Regions from separate parts of the Paenibacillus sp. O199 genome, predicted to be linked through region 2. Evidence: riboswitches for the same ligand, from Rfam matches in the RefSeq annotation. Region 2 holds a riboswitch; the other holds the start of a gene.
What was found. A riboswitch is a leader RNA that binds a small molecule or an ion and turns the genes downstream of it on or off. The one in region 2 is predicted to bind ZMP and ZTP.
Positions count from the first base shown of each region.

Region 1: it holds a riboswitch for ZMP and ZTP, as region 2 does, so the genes downstream of both, A6049_RS12850 (bifunctional 5,10-methylenetetrahydrofolate dehydrogenase/5,10-methenyltetrahydrofolate cyclohydrolase) here and A6049_RS31485 (TIGR01440 family protein) in region 2, are expected to answer to the same signal.

Region 1 is NZ_LGRP01000007.1:87,630-91,837, reverse strand. It holds gene A6049_RS12860 (undecaprenyl-diphosphate phosphatase) at 1-552, opposite strand, end outside; gene A6049_RS12855 (DUF817 domain-containing protein) at 569-1,333, opposite strand; gene A6049_RS12850 (bifunctional 5,10-methylenetetrahydrofolate dehydrogenase/5,10-methenyltetrahydrofolate cyclohydrolase) at 1,501-2,352, opposite strand; ZMP/ZTP riboswitch at 2,404-2,485, opposite strand; gene A6049_RS12845 (stalk domain-containing protein) at 2,569-3,381, opposite strand; gene A6049_RS12840 (MarR family transcriptional regulator) at 3,649-4,131, shown strand; gene A6049_RS12835 (nitroreductase family protein) at 4,152-4,208, shown strand, end outside.
Region 2 is NZ_LGRP01000064.1:716-4,923, forward strand. It holds gene A6049_RS31475 (manganese efflux pump MntP) at 1-222, shown strand, start outside; gene A6049_RS31480 (low molecular weight protein arginine phosphatase) at 348-920, shown strand; ZMP/ZTP riboswitch at 1,037-1,118, shown strand; gene A6049_RS31485 (TIGR01440 family protein) at 1,260-1,853, shown strand; gene A6049_RS31490 (serine hydroxymethyltransferase) at 2,087-3,334, shown strand; gene upp (uracil phosphoribosyltransferase) at 3,750-4,208, shown strand, end outside.

The DNA of each region.
Region 1 (4,208 bases), on a different contig from region 2:
CATCCCGACAGCAATAGATGCAATCACTGTTGCACCAGAGCGGCTTATTCCCGGAATAAGAGCCACCGCTTGAGCCAGACCCACCAGTACTGCGTCTTTCGCAGACAAATCCCCATCTCTTTTGCGCCCGCGAAGGTTTCGAATAAGCCACAGCGCAACCCCTGTGATCAGTAAACTAATCGCAACCGTATAGACAGAAGTGAATATTTCTTCAATTTTATCCTTGAATAGCACAGCCCCGATCGCAGCAGGCAGGGTACCAATGATTATGTATAGACAAAACATAAAATCTGCTCTGTACTCCGCATTGCGAGAGACTAGAAATCGCCAGCCTCCTACAATAAGTTTTTTGATATCTTCCCGAAAAATAAACATAATGGCAATCAGTGAGGCTGTGTTTGTCAAAATTTCAAAGGATAATCCGTTCTGCTGCATGCCAAGCAGTCGTTGAACGATAATCAAATGTCCGCTTGAAGAAACCGGAATAGGCTCTGTAGCCCCTTGTACGATACCTAATAACACATATTTCAACCACAAAATAAAGTCTTCCATTGTATCCTCCTACTCATTATTTTCGATTAGCTTTGACATATTTCAGTTGGGCCACAATGATGACACTAATAATCACCAAAAGGAACCACGAACTTATCTTGCTAAAACTGACCAGTTGCCAGGAGTCATGCTGGTCAGGGTATTTCCAGCCGTTAAAAAATGTAGCTATATTTTCAGCAGTCCAGATGAAAAAACCTACGATGACAAAAGCGAGCGTTAACGGCATTCGATAGGTAGTTAATCGTACCCGATAGATAATCCATGTTTTACGAAAAACAATAAATACCAGAGCGGTCAACCACCAACGAAAATCGGGAATAAAATGATGTGTGAAAAAGTTGATATAGATGGCTCCTCCTAACAGAACCGAAGATGCAAACCCAGGCCAGCCTGTCATGTCCATACGCAATCTGCGCCATATTTGGCACATAAAGCTTGCTACACTTGCATACATAAATCCGCTATAAAGGGGAACGCCAAAGAGCTTGGTATAACCAGGCTCAGGGTATGACCAGGATCCCATCCACACCTTATACATCTCCAGTACCAATCCAATCACGTGAAATATACATATGACTTTGATTTCATCACGTGTTTCCAATCCGCTCCGGTACATAAGGTATTGTACTGCTAATAAAACAAGCAGAATGGCATCATAGCGATAAAGAAAGGGTATCTGAATTACGCTAGAAAGGGCCAACGTTCCAAAGATCGCCACAGGAAAAATGCAACTCATCGCCTGATGATAACCAAAATGCAGGAGCTGTACTAAAGGTTTCAAGTTATGTTTATCTCCTTCCTAAGCCTTGTTCATAATAATATAGATTTAGTCGGTTTGTAAAAAGAGAAAAAAAGATCTATATATTTTCTTATTTTCAATTCGAGCTTATTCAAAGACAAAACAGGCCCCTCGTCAACTGGAGGGACCTTGTTTTTTGGCTAATTCAATTATGCATTTTCAGACAGCTTGTAGGCAGATTTAATCGTATGTTCAATGAGCGTCGCAATCGTTACAGGACCAACACCGCCCGGTACAGGTGTAATTGCTGAAGAAGGAACAAAGCAAGCTTCGTAGTCCACATCTCCGACGTTGCCTTTGTTATAACCTGCATCAATAACGACAGCACCTGGTTTAATCCAGTCTCCTTTAACAAAGAGCGGTTTACCCACGGCTGCAATTATGATATCGCCAAGCTTCACGATTTCTTCCAGATTCACGGTTTTGGAGTGGCAAGTCGTCACCGTTGCATTCCGGTTTAGCAGCATGGCTGAGACAGGTTTGCCCAGAATTGGACTTCTTCCGATGACAACTGCATGTTTGCCCTCGATCTGAATATTGTAGAAATCCAAAATGCGCATAATAGCCTGTGGTGTACAGGAAGGGAATTCTGCGTCTCCAAAAGCATTAAGTGCAAAACCGAGAGTCGTAACACCGTCAACGTCTTTCTCGATACTAATGGCATCAAAAGCTGCTCTTTCATCGATATGATTCGGGACAGGGTGCTGAAGCAAAATACCGTGTACGGAAGGGTCATCATTTAGCTTGTTTATTTCTTGAATTAATTCATCCGTGGTGGTATCCGCAGAAAGAACGACCTTAATGGATTGCACGCCTAAGCGAGCACAAGCATTTCCTTTCATACGCACATAAGTCGCTGAAGAAGGATCATCTCCGACGAGAATTGTAGCGAGACAAGGCTGAATGCCTTTTTCCTTAAGAATGGCAACCTTCGAGGCCATGTCTTCCTTCATAAAATCCGCTACCGTTTGGCCATTCAAGATCAGTTTGTCAGTACTCATTTTCACATCGCCCTTTCAACATAAAAAAGAGGCAAGGAAATAAATATTCCTTACCTCTGCCCAGGCGTACGGCTTATTACAAAACCATATGCTCCCTCACGGTTCACCGTGTTCGCCAGTTACATATGATCGTTTGAATTGTTTAGATTGATAGTACTTGAAAAAGCAAAATTGTTCAATAGTTAATGGATTTCTCTTATAGAGAGAGAGATGATCTTAAGGATTAAGTATCTCGTCTATTAATGAAAATTCAACACGATCTACTTTCCAGCCCTTATTTGTATAGACGAGTGTGGCACTTCGGTAGAGTGTTTCCTTCTTACCGTAAACGGAACTAGAACCCGAGTATTGACTTAATCTAGCTGTATTGCTGTCACGGTAAGTCAGACCGGATTGGCTGATGACTTTGAATTTAAAGTTGTATTCCAGCCCTTTATCCCGAATAATTTCGTTGATAAAACGATCTGTAAAATAGGCGCTAAAGTATGTCCGAATTTGCTTAATGGAAGACAGGTTTGTCGCTTCATTTAATTTATCAACGAAGATTTGCTGTTGTTTGGCCGTTATTCTCTTTGTATTGGGCACTTGCACTTTGGGTTTTGCCATCGTCACCTGTATTTGCGTGCCATCCAGAGTGATTGTTGCTTGGCTGGTTTGTTGATTCCATTGCACGTCAGCGCCTAAAGTTTGACTGATAAACCGCGCCGGGATATAGGTGGTGTTATCGTTTAATTCCGCAGGAACATCCAGAGAAACTGCCTCTTGGTTAACCAGTATCTTTTTAGAGTTAATGGTCAAAAGTATTGTCATTTCACCTTTGGTAATGGTGATATTTTTTAGTTCTTTATTCCAGTTAACTTCCGCTCCCAAGTTTTCGGACACTGCCCGTAACGGAATTAGAACACGATTATTTTGTAGCATGCCAGTATCCATTGTGATGTACTGGTTTGCAGCTTCCCCGGTAGCCGCAAAGCTCGGCAGGATGAGCAGAGTCGTTGTCAGCAAGGAAATAGTGATTTTTTTAAACATAGGCTCCTCCTCTAAAGATTAATTATTTAAATATGTAGACGTTATCAAAATAGAAAATGTTTCTGTATGTAAGATGCCATTCTCCAAGCAGTAAGGTAGCCTAGGGCTTAATTCTAATTTTTTTCTTTTACCAGAGGAAATAGTTGATAACTGTTCTCACTCATGATATATTGTTAACAAGTAAACTATATCGGATTAATTTCCTGAATTAGTTTAATCATTCAAGGTTTTTTTATTGTTTATAAGTAAATAAGGAGCGATTGAAGAATGGATTCAAACGATCGAACAAAACAGTTACTGTATGACCAATTTATCCGGTTTTTACATGTATATGAGAATCACAAGGATACGGAAATTGAACATTTTCTAAGTATCGCCCAGCGGGAAAGCATGGACAAAATCCCTCAGCATTTGACCGCGGTTCATATGATAGATTGCATTGGCAAGCATGAGCCTATTAACAACACAGGGATTGCTGAGGCGATGAATTTGTCCAAAGCAAGTATTACCAAGATCGGCAACAAACTGCTGGAGGAAGGATTCGTCAAACGTACGAAAATGAATGACAACAAGAAGGAGAGCTATTTCCGGTTGTCACCACAAGGCAAAAAGATCTTTGAACTGCATGAACGTTTACATGTACTTGAGGCTGAACGGTTCTATCGTTCTTTGGACAAATATTCGGAACCGGAGCTGAAAATAATACTTCAATTTCTTCAAGACAGCAGCATGGATATGGAATCCAGATAAACTGAAGGAGAGTGAAACACTTGAGTCTGGCAGAATTGATCAGGGAACGCAGAAGTATTCGTAAATGTAATTCTACA
Region 2 (4,208 bases):
TTCTCACTGAGTGTCAGTGTGGATTCGTTTTCCGTTGGAGTCTCGCTCGGCATGTTCAGCAGTGACTTGGTGTTAACGGTACTGGCTTTTGGTGTCTGTGGTGGAGCAATGTCCGTCATGGGTCTGATGTTGGGACGGCGTGTGAGCCAGAACATGGGGGATTACGGAGAAGCGGTCGGCGGAGCGATCTTGCTCGCTTTTGGACTTTTGTTTATATTTTAAAAAAACGACGTTAACCATAATTACAGCCTAGTGCAGTCTTCAATATATATTTAAGAGTTTCATTGGTTCAGATGGAGTTTCAAACATGATTCGACAACATTTGCAAAATGGGGAGGCTAACCACAATGAAACATATTTTGTTTGTATGTACAGGGAATACATGTCGCAGCCCCATGGCGGAGGGACTTTTACGTAAACTGGCGTCTGAGCGGGGCATTCAGGTGGACGTTCGTTCCGCAGGTGTAGCCGCAACAACGGGCATGCCCATTTCCCGTCATGCGGAGGCTGTATTAAGGGATCACAACGTTGAGGGACCCCCACATTCGACGCTTCTTAGCTCCAACCTAGTCGGCTGGGCCGACCTGATTCTCACGTTGACACGCAGTCATAAACAGCATGTCATGCAGGTTTTTCCTGACTCGGTACACAAGACGTATACCTTGAAAGAGTATGCGGAAAATGACGAACAAGTCTTGAATGATCTTCAGGAATTGGACAGCCTGTTTGCAACATTCGAAATGAAACGTGCGCTAGGTCAGGAGATTTTGGCATCTGAACGTGAGCGGGCAATCGAGATCAGACAACGCATTCCGAGCTTTGATATTTCGGACCCGTTTGGCGGCAGTCGCGACGATTACAACATCGCTGCGGCAGAGATTCGGACTGCGCTCGATAGACTTTTGGACAAGTTGGAATAATTGGATTCGTTTAATCATTCCCAGGTACCGATAGATTTCCATATAAAAAACGTACATGGGATGTAAATTACCCGTTGATTTTAAACGCAGGTTGTTTTATGATGAATGGGAAAACAGGGATCCGGTGTAACTGGCGACGAAGTGGGCATAACCACGATGGAGCACCGGAACAAACGGCCGGTCGCCTGGGCAAAAGAGCAATTCTGCGTTACCCGCAGACTGCTCTTTTTTTCGTCTTTCATCTGATTATTCGCTATAATAGTACCTGAAATGCCATACAAGAGAATACCAAGGGCAGCCAAGAGGAAGCCGGGCATGATTTTATCGGGAGGCGATAGGATGACTATTGAGTTAGATTCGGAACAACCCGGATTGCATGAACAGACCGCATCCATTCTGCGTGAACTGGCGCTTGCCGGACAGCTTGGTCCTGGACAGATCGTTGTGATCGGTACAAGTACAAGTGAAGTTGCAGGCAAACGGATTGGTACAAGCGGTGCTGTTGAAGTAGCGCAGCAGCTTCTTGCGGGTATACGCGAGGTGCAGCAGGAGTTCGGTTTTGATGTTGTATTCCAATGCTGTGAGCACCTGAACCGTGCGCTGGTTATGGAGCGTTCACTGCTTACACGTCTTGGATTGACTGAAGTGGGTGCAGTACCTGTGCCCAAAGCAGGTGGTTCCATGGCATCCGCAGCGTATCGCTCGCTGACCGATCCATGCCTGGCTGAACATGTGCAGGCCCATGCGGGACTGGATATTGGGGAGACGATGATTGGCATGCATTTGCGGCATGTGGCAGTACCTTTCAGAACAGCACTCCGCTACATCGGTGATGCCCGTGTAACTACAGCACTGACCCGTCCGAAGTTGATTGGCGGCGAGCGTGCAGTGTATCGTATGGAAGAGCAACCAGATTCGACATTTTGTGACTGATATCTTCAACCTATTTAAAGCCAAATTAGACTTTACACGAAAACGGAGAGTGCAACACCAATCTGAAGAAGCAAAGCGTTCGCCTTTATCCCCGGATTTCCCCCTTATTATAAGGGAGTTCAGAAAAATCTGGGGATAACAGCGATCGGAAGATGGTGATGCAATCGAAGTCAGGAGTGTAACCACTGTAGTTTCGCTTTATAACTTCACTTATAACTGGGAGGAATTTAATCATGGAACAATTGCGCAAGAATGACCCGGCAGTACTGGAAGCGATGAATCTTGAACTGAAACGTCAACAAAACAACATTGAGCTGATCGCGTCCGAGAACATCGTAAGCGAAGCGGTTATTGAGGCAATGGGATCTGTACTTACTAACAAGTACGCTGAAGGATATCCAGGCAAACGTTACTACGGTGGTTGTGAGCATGTGGATATCGTAGAAGATATCGCGCGTGATCGTGCCAAAGAATTGTTTGGAGCAGAACATGTGAATGTTCAACCTCACTCCGGTGCACAAGCGAACATGGCAGTATACCTTGCGGCTCTGAAACCAGGTGATACTGTGCTTGGTATGAACCTTGCGCATGGCGGACACCTCACACATGGTAGCCCGGTTAATGCTTCCGGTTTGCTGTACAATTTCGTAGCTTACGGTGTACAAGAAGATACATTCCTGATTGATTATGATGAAGTGCGCAAAGCGGCTTTTAAACATCGCCCTCGTATGATCGTTGCAGGTGCAAGTGCATATCCGCGTATCATTGATTTTGAAAAGCTTGCTTCCATCGCTAATGATGTAGGTGCTTTGTTCATGGTGGATATGGCTCACATTGCAGGACTGGTAGCTGCAGGCTTGCATCCAAGCCCGGTTCCACATGCGCATTTCGTAACGACAACAACTCACAAAACGCTGCGTGGACCTCGTGGTGGTATGATTCTGTGCCGCAAAGCTTGGGCAGCAGCGATTGATAAAGCGGTATTCCCTGGTTCCCAAGGTGGACCTCTGATGCACGTGATTGCTTCCAAAGCGGTAGCATTCGGTGAAGCACTGCAACCTTCGTTCAAAACGTATGCACAAAACGTGGTAAAAAATGCACAAGTATTGGCTGAAACGCTGATTGCTGAAGGATTGAACATCGTATCCGGCGGTACAGACAACCACTTGATGCTGATCGACACACGCAGCGTGAATATCACAGGTAAAGAAGCCGAGCATGTACTTGATTCCATCGGTATTACCGTGAACAAAAATGCAATTCCGTTTGACCCAACTAGCCCGTTTGTAACGAGCGGTATCCGTATCGGTACACCTGCAGCTACTTCCCGTGGTATGAACGAAGAAGCGATGGTAGCTATTGGTAAGATCATTGCGAAAACATTGAAAAACCCTAAAGATACAGCTAAATTGGATGAAGCCCGTGCTGAAGTAACGGCACTTACGGACCAATTCCCGCTCTACACTGACCTTAAATACTAAAAAACTTGCTCATGGTGTTTGTGTTTGAGATGTTCTTCATGTAAACATGCAGACGGAGCAGACAGAATGAAGACGTAGAAGCATATCCTATCGCCGGATTTCCCCCTTAATAAAGGGGTTAAAAAAATCCGGGGATAACAGCGATCGAAGGGTCATTCGGTTTGCGGAGCTTCATAGTGTTTACACATTTTTAACATTCAACTGACATAACAGCGAGAGCAAAAAGGACCGGAAGACTCATTTTTCCGGTCCTATTTTTATAGGATTCGGTTTTCTGTAATGATTAAGTGCCCTTTGATGGTGTAATTCGGAGTAGGTGATGATATAATATACAGGATTTATCGGGCCTATGAATGATGATTAGGCATATTTGGTAATGCTGAAACATGAAGAACATACCGGAGGGACAAATTAGATGGGAAAATTAGTAATATGTGATCACCCTTTGATTCAACACAAACTGACGTTTATACGCGACATGCGTACGAATACGAAAGATTTTCGTGAATTGGTGGATGAAGTGGCTACACTGATGGCTTATGAGATTACAAGAGATGTTGAGCTGGAAACTATTGATGTACAGACACCAGTAGCTGAAACACAAGGAAAAGTCATTTCCGGACGTATGCTTGGGCTGGTGCCGATTTTGCGTGCGGGCCTTGGGATGCTGGATGGTGTTGTCAAATTGCTGCCGGCGGCAAAAGTTGGACATGTAGGTTTGTTCCGTGACCCGGAAACACTGCAACCTGTTGAGTACTACACCAAGCTGCCTACGGACGTTACGGAGCGTCAGTTGATTGTCATCGACCCGATGCTGGCAACTGGCGGTTCTGCTATTGCTGCTATTGACGTGCTCAAAAAACGCGGCTGCACG